4 regions of the Streptomyces sp. NBC_00887 genome follow, and region 3 is predicted to be linked to each of the others. Evidence: riboswitches for the same ligand, from Rfam matches in the RefSeq annotation. Region 3 holds a riboswitch; each other region holds the start of a gene.
What was found. Region 3 has a riboswitch for thiamine pyrophosphate ahead of OG844_RS19225 (thiamine ABC transporter substrate binding subunit). Riboswitches for the same ligand answer to the same signal wherever they lie in the genome.
Positions count from the first base shown of each region.

Region 1: another riboswitch for thiamine pyrophosphate. It lies ahead of thiC (phosphomethylpyrimidine synthase ThiC); the one in region 3 lies ahead of OG844_RS19225 (thiamine ABC transporter substrate binding subunit).
Region 2: another riboswitch for thiamine pyrophosphate. It lies ahead of thiO (glycine oxidase ThiO); the one in region 3 lies ahead of OG844_RS19225 (thiamine ABC transporter substrate binding subunit).
Region 4: another riboswitch for thiamine pyrophosphate. It lies ahead of thiO (glycine oxidase ThiO); the one in region 3 lies ahead of OG844_RS19225 (thiamine ABC transporter substrate binding subunit).

Region 1 is NZ_CP108788.1:5,821,426-5,824,578, reverse strand. Features, by position in the region: gene OG844_RS26625 (SsgA family sporulation/cell division regulator) at 1-204, shown strand, start outside; gene OG844_RS26620 (YibE/F family protein) at 256-1,605, opposite strand; TPP riboswitch at 1,677-1,810, shown strand; gene thiC (phosphomethylpyrimidine synthase ThiC) at 1,803-3,153, shown strand, end outside.
Region 2 is NZ_CP108788.1:7,877,782-7,880,934, reverse strand. Features, by position in the region: gene OG844_RS35940 (NAD(P)/FAD-dependent oxidoreductase) at 1-828, opposite strand, end outside; gene OG844_RS35935 (hypothetical protein) at 926-1,267, opposite strand; TPP riboswitch at 1,319-1,431, shown strand; gene thiO (glycine oxidase ThiO) at 1,429-2,646, shown strand; gene thiS (sulfur carrier protein ThiS) at 2,643-2,909, shown strand; gene OG844_RS35920 (thiazole synthase) at 2,911-3,153, shown strand, end outside.
Region 3 is NZ_CP108788.1:4,251,600-4,254,752, forward strand. Features, by position in the region: gene OG844_RS19220 (ABC transporter permease) at 1-438, opposite strand, end outside; gene OG844_RS19225 (thiamine ABC transporter substrate binding subunit) at 483-1,580, opposite strand; TPP riboswitch at 1,652-1,758, opposite strand; gene rlmN (23S rRNA (adenine(2503)-C(2))-methyltransferase RlmN) at 1,836-2,942, opposite strand.
Region 4 is NZ_CP108788.1:2,123,271-2,126,423, reverse strand. Features, by position in the region: gene thiS (sulfur carrier protein ThiS) at 1-202, opposite strand, end outside; gene thiO (glycine oxidase ThiO) at 199-1,416, opposite strand; TPP riboswitch at 1,414-1,526, opposite strand; gene OG844_RS09675 (hypothetical protein) at 1,578-1,919, shown strand; gene OG844_RS09670 (NAD(P)/FAD-dependent oxidoreductase) at 2,017-3,153, shown strand, end outside.

The DNA of each region.
Region 1 (3,153 bases), 1.6 Mb from region 3:
GAGGGTCTCTCGGACGTACACATCCGGCTCCAGGTCGGCACGGATCGTGCGCTCTTCCGCGCCGGCACGGCGCCTCTTGTGGCATTTCTCGACCGGACGGACAAGCTGGTGCCACTGGGACAGGAGCACACGCTGGGTGACTTCGACGGCAATCTGGAAGAGGCGCTGGGCCGCATCCTCGCCAAGGAACAGAACGCCGGCTGAACAGGGACCACCCGCTGAACAGGCAACACCGGTGCCCCGTATGCCCGGAGCTCACGCCTTACGGCGTCGGCCCCTCCCGGTCCGTACGGGGGCAGGAGCTCTGGCTTCCGCGCCGAGCCCCGTGCGGTCCGCGGAGACCACCAGGGCCGCGAGCACCGTCGTCACCGGCACCGAGGCGACCAGCCCGATCGATCCGACCAGGGTCCGGACGATCTCCATCGCGACCAGTTCGCTCGTTGCCACCGTTCCCACGCTGCTCTGGGCGATCGAGAAGAGCAGCAGCAGGGGCAGCGCGGCGCCCGCGTAAGCGAGTACCAGCGTATTGACGACCGAGGCGATGTGGTCGCGCCCGATCCTGATGCCTGCCCGGTAGAGCCGCCGTACGCCCATCGTCGGATCGGCCTGGTGCAGCTCCCAGACCGCCGACGTCTGGGTAACGGTCACGTCGTCGAGCACACCGAGCGAGCCGATGATCACACCGGCCAGCAGCAGGCCACTCATGTCGATGTTCGGGAACAGCCCGTGGATCAGGCCGGTGTTGTCATCGGTGTTGCCGCTGAGGCTCGCCCAGCCGATGAAGAGCGAGCCCAGAAGCCCGATCAGCAGCAGCGAGACGAGCGTGCCGATGACGGCCACGGATGTGCGCGCGGTCAGCCCGTGGCACATGTACAGGGCGATCAGCATGATGGCGCTGGCCCCGATCACCGCGACGACCAGCGGATTCGAACCCTGCAGGATCGCCGGGAGGATGAACAGCGTCAGTACGGCGAACGAGACCGCGAGCGCGATCAGCGCCATCAGCCCGCGCAGCCTGCCCACCACGATCACCGCGAGGGCGAAGATCCCGGCCAGCAGGGCCATCGGGAACGTACGGGCCACGTCGGTCACCGAGTACTGCAGATCACGGGGCGCGTCGGGCGCGTACGCCACAACCACCCCTTGACCGTCCCTCAGTTGCCTGGTCGCGTCGGGCTGGATGATCTCGACGAACGTACGGCCCTTGTCCTTGCCGGTCGTCACCTCGACCGTGGCCTTCTTGCACAGCCCCGACTGCTCGTTGACCGCCTCACGCCCCGAGGGTGTCGAGGTGTCGCCGGTGGGCGGCACCTGCGCGGCGTTCACGTCCGCGCAGTCCACCCTGGCGATCTCCACCACCTTGCCCTGCTGGGTCTGCCGGTCGAAACCGACACCCGTGCGCTCGTGGGAGGGCGCGCCGCCCGGCCAGAAGGCCACGAGACCGACCAGGACCGCGGCGGCGAACGGGATCAGCACCGCGGCGATGACCTTGCGCAGATGCTTGGACACGGGCGCGGCGGGGCCGTGGCTGTGGCCCGGTGCATGGCTCTGCGTACTGCCGGACCGGGGGCCGTGCGGTTCGGGGGCGCTGGGGGAGGACGTCACCGGGCGATCATCCCAAGAACGGGAGAGGCCCTCTGGCCAGCACGCCAGGAGGGAGGCTAGCGTGGAGGCACCTTTGCACACGCGGGAGCTCGGAGCACCGGGCTGAGAGGGCGCTGACCTCCGTATATCCGTACGGGACACGCTGCGCCGACCGCCGAACCTGTTACCGGGTAATGCCGGCGTAGGGAGTAGGTCTCATGACCACAGCGGACGCACGCACGCCTGCCTCGAAGCAGAACGCCCAGAATGCGCAGGACGTGGCGAACAGCGAGGCCGGGAAGTCCATCGGCTGGCACAAGGGGTACGTCCAGGGCTCGCGCCCGGACCTCCGGGTGCCGGTCCGTCAGGTGCACCTCACCAACGGCAAGGACGTGACGCTCTACGACACGTCGGGGCCGTACACCGATCCCTCCACCGAGACCGATGTCCGTCGCGGGCTCGCGCCCCTGCGGGAGAACTGGATCATCGCCCGCGGCGACACCGAGGAGTACGCGGGCCGCCCGGCGCGTCCCGAGGACGACGGGCTCAAGCACACGTCGCCGCGCGGCGGCCTGCGCAACCTCGACGCGGTCTTTCCCGGCCGCCCCCGTCAGCCCCGCCGCAGCCGCGACGGGCAGCCGGTCACACAGCTCGCCTATGCCCGCCGCGGCGAGATCACTCCGGAGATGGAGTACGTCGCGATCCGGGAGAACGTGGAGCCCGAGGTGGTGCGCGAGGAGATCGCGGCGGGGCGGGCCGTGCTGCCGGCCAACGTCAACCACCCGGAGATCGAGCCGATGATCATCGGCAAGCGGTTCCTGGTGAAGGTCAACGCCAACATCGGCAACTCCGCGGTCACCTCCTCCATCGAGGAGGAGGTGGACAAGATGACCTGGGCGACCAAGTGGGGTGCCGACACGGTCATGGACCTGTCCACCGGCCGCAACATCCACACCACGCGCGAGTGGGTCCTGCGCAACTCCCCCGTGCCGATCGGCACCGTTCCGCTCTACCAGGCACTGGAGAAGGTGGACGGCCGGGCCGAGGAGCTGACCTGGGAGATGTACAAGGACACCGTCATCGAGCAGGCCGAACAGGGCGTCGACTACATGACGGTGCATGCCGGGGTCCGGCTCCCGTACGTCCCGCTGACGGCACGCCGCAAGACCGGCATCGTCTCCCGCGGTGGCTCGATCATGGCGGCCTGGTGCCTCGCGCACCACAAGGAGTCGTTCCTCTACGAGCACTTCGAGGAGCTCTGCGAGATCCTCGCGGCCTACGACGTGACCTACTCGCTCGGTGACGGACTGCGCCCCGGTTCCATCGCCGACGCCAACGACGAGGCGCAGTTCGCCGAACTGCGCACGCTCGGTGAACTGAACTCCGTCGCCAAGCGGTTCGGCGTCCAGACGATGATCGAGGGCCCGGGCCACGTCCCGATGCACAAGATCAAGGAGAACATCGACCTCCAGCAGGAGATCTGCGAGGAGGCGCCGTTCTACACGCTCGGCCCGCTGACCACCGATGTCGCCCCGGCGTACGACCACATCACCTCGGGCATCGGTGCGG
Region 2 (3,153 bases), 3.6 Mb from region 3:
GTCCCAGTGGTGGACCAGCAGCCGCTCGCCGTAGCGGGCGGAGGGGAAGGAGGCACAGTCACCCACCGCGTACACGTCGGGCAGGGAGGTGCGCAGCGAGCCGTCGGCGGTGATCGAGCCGTCCGGGCCGAGCGCGATGCCGGAGTCCTCCAGCCAGCCGGTGGCGGGGCGGGCGCCGATGCCGACGATCACCGCTCCGGCGGGGACCACCCGTCCGTCCGCCAGGACGACGGCACCGGGGTCGACGCGCGCCACCCGGGCGCCGGTGAGGAGTTCGGCTCCGCTCTCGGCGTACCAGCGGGCCATCGGGGCGGCGACGTCGGCGGGCAGGGTGCCCGCGAGGGGGCGTTCCGCTGCTTCGACGACGGTGACCGCGCAGCCCGCGGCACGGGCCGCGGTGGTGAATTCGGCACCGATCCAGCCGGCTCCCACGACCACGACGTCGTGCTGCCGCTCCAGGACGGGCCGCAGCCGTGCGGCATCGTCGACGGTGCGCAGCAGATGGACACCGGGAACGCCCTCGGAGCCGGGCAGGACGACGGGCTCGGCCCCGGTGGCGAGAACCAGCACGTCGTACGGGACGGGGCCCTCGGGGGTGTCCAGTTCGTGTGCGTCGGCGCGCAGTCCGCTCACGTCGAGGCCAAGGCGCAGGGTGATGTCAAGCGCCTCGAAGTCGACGTCGAAGGCGGAGTCCTCGGCCTTGCCGAGCAGGACCGCCTTCGACAGGGGCGGCCTGTCGTAGGGCTGGTGCGGTTCCGCGCCGATCAGGGTGACCTGGCCGGCGAAGCCCTGTTCGCGCAGGGCCACGGCGGTCTGCACGCCTGCCATGCCGGCGCCGACGACCACGACCCGGCGTGGCTGCTGTCCCGTTTCCCGCTGTTCCGTCTGCTCGCTCACCCGGCCACCCTAATCACCTGACGTTCCATCAGGTGTCGAGCTCCTCCACCACGCTCGTCCCGCTGCCCTCCTGGGACTCCCACTCCCACCGCTCTTCCAGCCGCACCCGGCCGTCGGGGAGTTCCGTGACGGTCGAGACGCAGTGGCCGCCGGAGGTCGTTCCGTCCTGCTTCAGCTGCACATAACGGAAGTCCAGGGTGTCGCCCTCCCTGGTGCCGACGAGATGTCCGCGGACGACGTCACCGCCCGCGTACTCGGCCCAGACCCGTCCCTCCCGCTCCCGGTAGGTGAAGCGTGTGCGGGTGCCGACCTGGCCGGGTGCCTGGTCCGCGACGGGCGACAGGACGAGTCCGTCGAGTGAACGGGCCACGGTGGCTGCTCCCTTACTGGCTGCGGGTTGCGGGGTTTAGGGTGGCCAACGTAAGGCACTCGCGGGAGCCCGGACGCACCGGGCTGAGAGGGAGGCTGGACGGCCTCCGACCGTACGAACCTGATCCGGGTCATGCCGGCGAAGGGAGGGGCTGGACGCCCATGCGCATCTCCGAGAACGGATCCGACGTCCTGGTCGTCGGGGGCGGCATCATCGGCCTGGTGACCGCCTGGCGGGCGGCCGGGCGCGGCATGTCCGTCGCGGTCGCCGATCCCGAACCGGGCGGCGGTGCCGCCCAGGTCGCGGCCGGCATGCTCGCGGCCGTCACCGAACTCCACTACGGCGAGCAGACGCTGCTCGGCCTCAATGTCGCCTCCGCCGCCCGCTATCCGGCGTTCGTGGCCGAGCTGGAGGAAGCGAGCGGGCAGGAGACCGGCTTCCGTGCCTGCGGCACGCTGGCGGTCGCGCTGGACTCCGACGACCGGGCCCATCTGCGGGAGCTGCACGCCCTGCAGCAGCGTTCGGGGCTGGCGTCGGAGTGGCTGAGCGGCCGCGAGTGCCGCCGGCTGGAGCCGATGCTGGCCCCCTGCGTGCGCGGCGGACTGCGGGCGGACGGCGACCACCAGGTGGATCCCCGCCGGCTGGCCTCGGCCCTGGTCACGGCGTGTGAGCGGGCCGGTGTGGTCTTCCACCGGGCCCGGGCGGAGCGGCTCCGCGTGACGGGCGGCCGGGCGGCCGGAGCGGTCCTCGCGGACGGTACGGAGCTGAGCGCCGACCAGGTCGTGCTGGCCGCCGGCAGTCTCAGCGGCAGACTCGCCGGGGTCCCCGAGGAGGTCGTACCACCGGTCCGCCCGGTCAAGGGGCAGGTACTGCGTCTGGCCGTGCCGCCCGCGTACGCCCCTTTCCTCAGCCGCACCGTACGGGCCGTGGTCCGCGGCAGTCACGTCTACCTCGTCCCGCGCGCCAACGGCGAGCTGGTCGTGGGCGCGACCAGCGAGGAGATGGGCTGGGACACGACGGTCACCGCGGGCGGGGTCTACGAACTGCTGCGCGACGCCCACGAGCTGGTGCCGGGCATCACCGAACTGCCGCTGACCGAGACCCGCGCGGGCCTGCGTCCCGCATCTCCGGACAACGCCCCGCTGCTGGGCCCGACGGCACTGCCCGGCCTGCACCTCGCCACCGGCCACCACCGCAACGGGGTGCTGCTGACGCCCGTCACCGGTGACGTGATGGGCCAAGTGCTGGCCACCGGCGAACTGCCCGCAGAGGCGCGCCCCTTCGCGCCGAGCCGCTTCGCGTCCTCCGGCCGGGGTCCCGCGTCACCGAACCTCTCCCCCGGAGCCCTCACTTCAGCACCTCAGGAGCAGCCCGCATGACCGAGCCCCTGCCCACCGCCGCTCCCGCACCTGCGTCCGCCTCCGCATCCGGGCCCGAGTCGGTGTCCCTGTCCGTCAACGGGGAGCACCGCACCGTCCCGGCCGGTACCGCGCTGGACGCCCTGGTCGCGACCCTGACCACGGCGCACTCCGGTGTCGCCGCCGCGGTCAACGAGGCCGTCGTGCCGCGCAGTCAGTGGTCCGCCACCGCTCTCGGCGAGGGCGACCGCGTCGAGGTCCTCACCGCGGTCCAGGGAGGCTGACATGTCGGACGATCTCTTCACGCTCGGCTCCACCACCTTCTCGTCCCGGCTGATCATGGGAACGGGCGGTGCGCCCAGCCTCGAGGTGCTGGAGCGCTCCCTGATCGCCTCGGGAACCGAGCTGACCACCGTCGCGATGCGCCGGCTCGATCCGACCGTGCAGGGCTCGGTGCTCTCCGTCCTGGAGCGGCTCTCCATCCGCGTGCTGCCCAACACCGCCGGCTGTTTCACCGCGGGCGAGGCC
Region 3 (3,153 bases):
GCCGCCGACGGTCCGTACGACGACCGCGTAGTTGAAGAAGACATGGGCGAGGAGGATCGCCCAGACCGTGGTGTCGAGCCGGACGCCCCACAGCTCGTCGAGGAATCCGCCGCGCCCCAGCAGTGCCAGGAAAGCCGTTCCCACGACGACCGTCGGCAGGACGAACGGCACGGTCACGACCGCACGCAGCAGTTGCTTGCCGGGGAAGTCGAACCGGGCGAAGACATAGGCGCCCGGCAGCGCGATCAGCAGCGTGAGCACGGTCGACGCGAGCGCCTGCCAGGTGGTGAACCAGAGGACGTCGGCGATGTCCGGCCGGCTCAGTACCTCGCCGATCCGGCCGAACTGCCAGACGCCGTCCGCCTTCAGTCCCCGGCCGACGATCGCGACGACGGGGTAGGCGAAGAACAGCGCGAAGAACGCGACGGGCACGGCCATCAGGCCGAGCCGCGCCGCGTTCCCCCCGCGCGGGGGACGCGCGGCTACTTCACGACGAGCGAGGACCACGACCGGACCCACTGCTCACGGTTCTTGGCGATCTTCTCCGGGGCCACGGTCGTCGGCTTGTCGACGGTCGCACCGAACTTCGTGAAGAGCTCCGGCAGCTCCGCGTCCTCGGCGACCGGGTTCACGAACATGTTGAGCGGCATGTCCTCCTGGAACTGCTTGCTGATCAGGAAGTCCAGCAGCGCCTTACCGCCCGCCTCGTTCTTCGCACCGTCCAGCAGGCCGGCGAACTCGATCTGGCGGAAGCAGGTTCCGGTGGCGACCCCGGTCGGTGCCTCGGTGGGCTGCGGCTCCGCGTACAGCACCTCGACGGGCGGGCTGGAGGCGTACGAGACGACGAGCGGCCGGTCTGCCTTGGTCTTCTTGCCGCCCGCCGAGCCGGAGAACTCCTCGTTGTACGCCTGCTCCCAGCCGTCGACGACCTTGACGCCGTTGCCCTTCAGCTTCTTCCAGTAGTCCTGGTAGCCGTCCTCGCCGTACGTGGCGACGGTGCCGAGGAGGAAGCCGAGGCCGGGCGAGGAGGTCGCGGCGTTCTCGGTGACGAGGAGGTTCTTGTACGCGGGCTTCAGCAGGTCGTCGAACGACTGCGGCGGCGCGAGCTTCTTGTCGGCGAAGTACTTCTTGTCGTAGTTGATGCAGATGTCGCCGGTGTCGACGGGCGTGACCCGGTGCTTGTCCGCGTCGAGCTGGGTGTCGGCCGCGACGCGGTCGAGCCCCTTCGCCTCGTACGGGGTGAACAGTCCGTTGTCCAGGGCTCGTGAGAGCAGCGTGTTGTCGATGCCGAAGAACACATCGCCGCGGGGGGATCCCTTGGTCAGGATCTCCTGGTTGAGCGCGGCACCGGCGTCACCGCTCTTCAGCACCTTGACCGTGTAGCCGGTCTCCTTCGTGAACTCCTTCAGGACCGCCTCCGAGGCGTTGAAGGAGTCGTGGCTGACGAGGGTCACGGTCTTGGACGCCTTGGAGTTCCCGGAACCCGAGGCGTCGTCGTCGGATCCGCCGCAGCCCGCGAGCACGGTCACGCCGAGCGCGGCGGCCAGCGCCGTCGCGGCGCACTTCGTGGTGGTGTTCATGTGATTCCTCCTGGACGTGACCAGGAAGAGACGCGGCCCTGCCCGCTCGGCGAGCGGGCAGGGCGCAACAGCTTGAGTAAGGTCCGAACTTCCTACCCGGAATGACCCGGGCGAGGTTCAGAGGGTCTGCGGCTCGGTGCCGCACTCTCAGCGCTGTGGCGCTCCCCTGTCGGAATATGAAGTTGATTTCCGGGCCAGGCTACACCGGCCGGATCACGCCGTTCCGGCCGGATGGCGCCCGTCCCCGGAACCTTGTCAGCGCTCGGAGGCCGCCAGCTGTCCGCAGGCCCCGTCGATCTCCTGACCACGGGTGTCACGGACCGTGACGGGTACACCATGAGCGGCGATCGCGTCGACGAACGCCTTCTCGTCCTCGGGCCGCGAGGCGGTCCACTTGGAACCGGGCGTCGGGTTCAGCGGGATGAGGTTGACGTGCACGCGCTTGCCCTTGAGCAGCCGGCCGAGCCGGTCGCCCCGCCATGCCTGGTCGTTGATGTCGCGGATCAGCGCGTACTCGATGGAGATGCGGCGGCCGGACTTCTCGGCGTACTCCCACGCCGCGTCCAGCACCTCCCGGACGTTCCACCGCGTGTTCACGGGAACGAGGGTGTCGCGCAACTCGTCGTCCGGGGCGTGGAGCGAGACGGCGAGACGGCACTTGAAGCCCTCGTCGGCGAAGCGCAGCATGGCCGGCACCAGGCCCACCGTGGACACGGTGATCCCGCGCTGCGAGAGTCCGAGGCCGTCCGGCTCGGGGTCGGTCAGCCGCCGGATCGCCCCGACGACGCGCTTGTAGTTGGCCAGGGGCTCACCCATACCCATGAAGACGATGTTGGAGAGCCGCGCGGGCCCGCCCGGGACCTCACCGTCACGCAGCGCCCGCATCCCGTCCACGATCTGGTGCACGATCTCGGCCGTGGAGAGATTGCGGTCGAGGCCGGCCTGCCCGGTCGCGCAGAACGGGCAGTTCATCCCGCACCCGGCCTGCGAGGAGATGCACATCGTCACCCGGTCCGGATACCGCATGAGGACGGACTCGACGAGCGTCCCGTCGTGCAGCTTCCAGAGCGTCTTACGGGTGGTGTCGTCGTCGCAGCTGATGTGGCGCATCACGGACATCAGGTCGGGGAACAGCGCCTCGGCGAGCTTCTCCCGCGAACCGGCCGGAATGTTGCTCCACTCGGCCGGGTCGTGCGCGTACCGCGCGAAGTAGTGCTGCGACAGCTGCTTGGCGCGGAAGGGCTTCTCGCCGGTCGCGGCGACTGCTTCCTTGCGCTCGTCGGGGGTGAGGTCGGCGAGGTGCCGCGGCGGCTGCTTGGCTCCGCGGGGCGCGACAAACTGGAGTTCTCCGGGCTTAGGCATGGTTCTTCCAGTGTCGCAGACACGCCGTGGTACCAGAGGTCGTCGCCGGCCGGGGCGGGGTGGGGCGCGACCGTGTCCGGGCCGCTGCCGGTGCTGTCCGTCGATGTCGGAGGCCTTGTGACGGCCCTCGGACGGGCCCGGGCCACTCGCAGGACCGTGACCGATCGCACCCGAGGACAGCTGTACGCAGTGCGGCTTCTCCGCACCGGTG
Region 4 (3,153 bases), 2.1 Mb from region 3:
ACTGACTGCGCGGCACGACGGCCTCGTTGACCGCGGCGGCGACACCGGAGTGCGCCGTGGTCAGGGTCGCGACCAGGGCGTCCAGCGCGGTACCGGCCGGGACGGTGCGGTGCTCCCCGTTGACGGACAGGGACACCGACTCGGGCCCGGATGCGGAGGCGGACGCAGGTGCGGGAGCGGCGGTGGGCAGGGGCTCGGTCATGCGGGCTGCTCCTGAGGTGCTGAAGTGAGGGCTCCGGGGGAGAGGTTCGGTGACGCGGGACCCCGGCCGGAGGACGCGAAGCGGCTCGGCGCGAAGGGGCGCGCCTCTGCGGGCAGTTCGCCGGTGGCCAGCACTTGGCCCATCACGTCACCGGTGACGGGCGTCAGCAGCACCCCGTTGCGGTGGTGGCCGGTGGCGAGGTGCAGGCCGGGCAGTGCCGTCGGGCCCAGCAGCGGGGCGTTGTCCGGAGATGCGGGACGCAGGCCCGCGCGGGTCTCGGTCAGCGGCAGTTCGGTGATGCCCGGCACCAGCTCGTGGGCGTCGCGCAGCAGTTCGTAGACCCCGCCCGCGGTGACCGTCGTGTCCCAGCCCATCTCCTCGCTGGTCGCGCCCACGACCAGCTCGCCGTTGGCGCGCGGGACGAGGTAGACGTGACTGCCGCGGACCACGGCCCGTACGGTGCGGCTGAGGAAAGGGGCGTACGCGGGCGGCACGGCCAGACGCAGTACCTGCCCCTTGACCGGGCGGACCGGTGGTACGACCTCCTCGGGGACCCCGGCGAGTCTGCCGCTGAGACTGCCGGCGGCCAGCACGACCTGGTCGGCGCTCAGCTCCGTACCGTCCGCGAGGACCGCTCCGGCCGCCCGGCCGCCCGTCACGCGGAGCCGCTCCGCCCGGGCCCGGTGGAAGACCACACCGGCCCGCTCACACGCCGTGACCAGGGCCGAGGCCAGCCGGCGGGGATCCACCTGGTGGTCGCCGTCCGCCCGCAGTCCGCCGCGCACGCAGGGGGCCAGCATCGGCTCCAGCCGGCGGCACTCGCGGCCGCTCAGCCACTCCGACGCCAGCCCCGAACGCTGCTGCAGGGCGTGCAGCTCCCGCAGATGGGCCCGGTCGTCGGAGTCCAGCGCGACCGCCAGCGTGCCGCAGGCACGGAAGCCGGTCTCCTGCCCGCTCGCTTCCTCCAGCTCGGCCACGAACGCCGGATAGCGGGCGGCGGAGGCGACATTGAGGCCGAGCAGCGTCTGCTCGCCGTAGTGGAGTTCGGTGACGGCCGCGAGCATGCCGGCCGCGACCTGGGCGGCACCGCCGCCCGGTTCGGGATCGGCGACCGCGACGGACATGCCGCGCCCGGCCGCCCGCCAGGCGGTCACCAGGCCGATGATGCCGCCCCCGACGACCAGGACGTCGGATCCGTTCTCGGAGATGCGCATGGGCGTCCAGCCCCTCCCTTCGCCGGCATGACCCGGATCAGGTTCGTACGGTCGGAGGCCGTCCAGCCTCCCTCTCAGCCCGGTGCGTCCGGGCTCCCGCGAGTGCCTTACGTTGGCCACCCTAAACCCCGCAACCCGCAGCCAGTAAGGGAGCAGCCACCGTGGCCCGTTCACTCGACGGACTCGTCCTGTCGCCCGTCGCGGACCAGGCACCCGGCCAGGTCGGCACCCGCACACGCTTCACCTACCGGGAGCGGGAGGGACGGGTCTGGGCCGAGTACGCGGGCGGTGACGTCGTCCGCGGACATCTCGTCGGCACCAGGGAGGGCGACACCCTGGACTTCCGTTATGTGCAGCTGAAGCAGGACGGAACGACCTCCGGCGGCCACTGCGTCTCGACCGTCACGGAACTCCCCGACGGCCGGGTGCGGCTGGAAGAGCGGTGGGAGTGGGAGTCCCAGGAGGGCAGCGGGACGAGCGTGGTGGAGGAGCTCGACACCTGATGGAACGTCAGGTGATTAGGGTGGCCGGGTGAGCGAGCAGACGGAACAGCGGGAAACGGGACAGCAGCCACGCCGGGTCGTGGTCGTCGGCGCCGGCATGGCAGGCGTGCAGACCGCCGTGGCCCTGCGCGAACAGGGCTTCGCCGGCCAGGTCACCCTGATCGGCGCGGAACCGCACCAGCCCTACGACAGGCCGCCCCTGTCGAAGGCGGTCCTGCTCGGCAAGGCCGAGGACTCCGCCTTCGACGTCGACTTCGAGGCGCTTGACATCACCCTGCGCCTTGGCCTCGACGTGAGCGGACTGCGCGCCGACGCACACGAACTGGACACCCCCGAGGGCCCCGTCCCGTACGACGTGCTGGTTCTCGCCACCGGGGCCGAGCCCGTCGTCCTGCCCGGCTCCGAGGGCGTTCCCGGTGTCCATCTGCTGCGCACCGTCGACGATGCCGCACGGCTGCGGCCCGTCCTGGAGCGGCAGCACGACGTCGTGGTCGTGGGAGCCGGCTGGATCGGTGCCGAATTCACCACCGCGGCCCGTGCCGCGGGCTGCGCGGTCACCGTCGTCGAAGCAGCGGAACGCCCCCTCGCGGGCACCCTGCCCGCCGACGTCGCCGCCCCGATGGCCCGCTGGTACGCCGAGAGCGGAGCCGAACTCCTCACCGGCGCCCGGGTGGCGCGCGTCGACCCCGGTGCCGTCGTCCTGGCGGACGGACGGGTGGTCCCCGCCGGAGCGGTGATCGTCGGCATCGGCGCCCGCCCCGCCACCGGCTGGCTGGAGGACTCCGGCATCGCGCTCGGCCCGGACGGCTCGATCACCGCCGACGGCTCGCTGCGCACCTCCCTGCCCGACGTGTACGCGGTGGGTGACTGTGCCTCCTTCCCCTCCGCCCGCTACGGCGAGCGGCTGCTGGTCCACCACTGGGACAACGCCCTCCAGGGGCCCCGGACGGTCGCGGCCGCCCTCGCGGACGGGCAGCCCCGGACGTACGACCCGGTGCCCTACTTCTGGTCCGAGCAGTTCGGCCGGTTCGTGCAGTACGCCGGTCACCACGCCGCCGCCGACACCATGCTGTGGCGCGGCGACCCGGCGGACCCGGCCTGGACGGTCTGCTGGCTGCGCGGGGGCGTCCTGGTGGCGGTGCTCGCCGTCAGCCGGCCGCGCGACCTCGCCCAGGCGCGCAAGCTCATCGAGGCCGGGGCGAGCATCGATCCGGTGCGTGCCGCGGACCCCTCC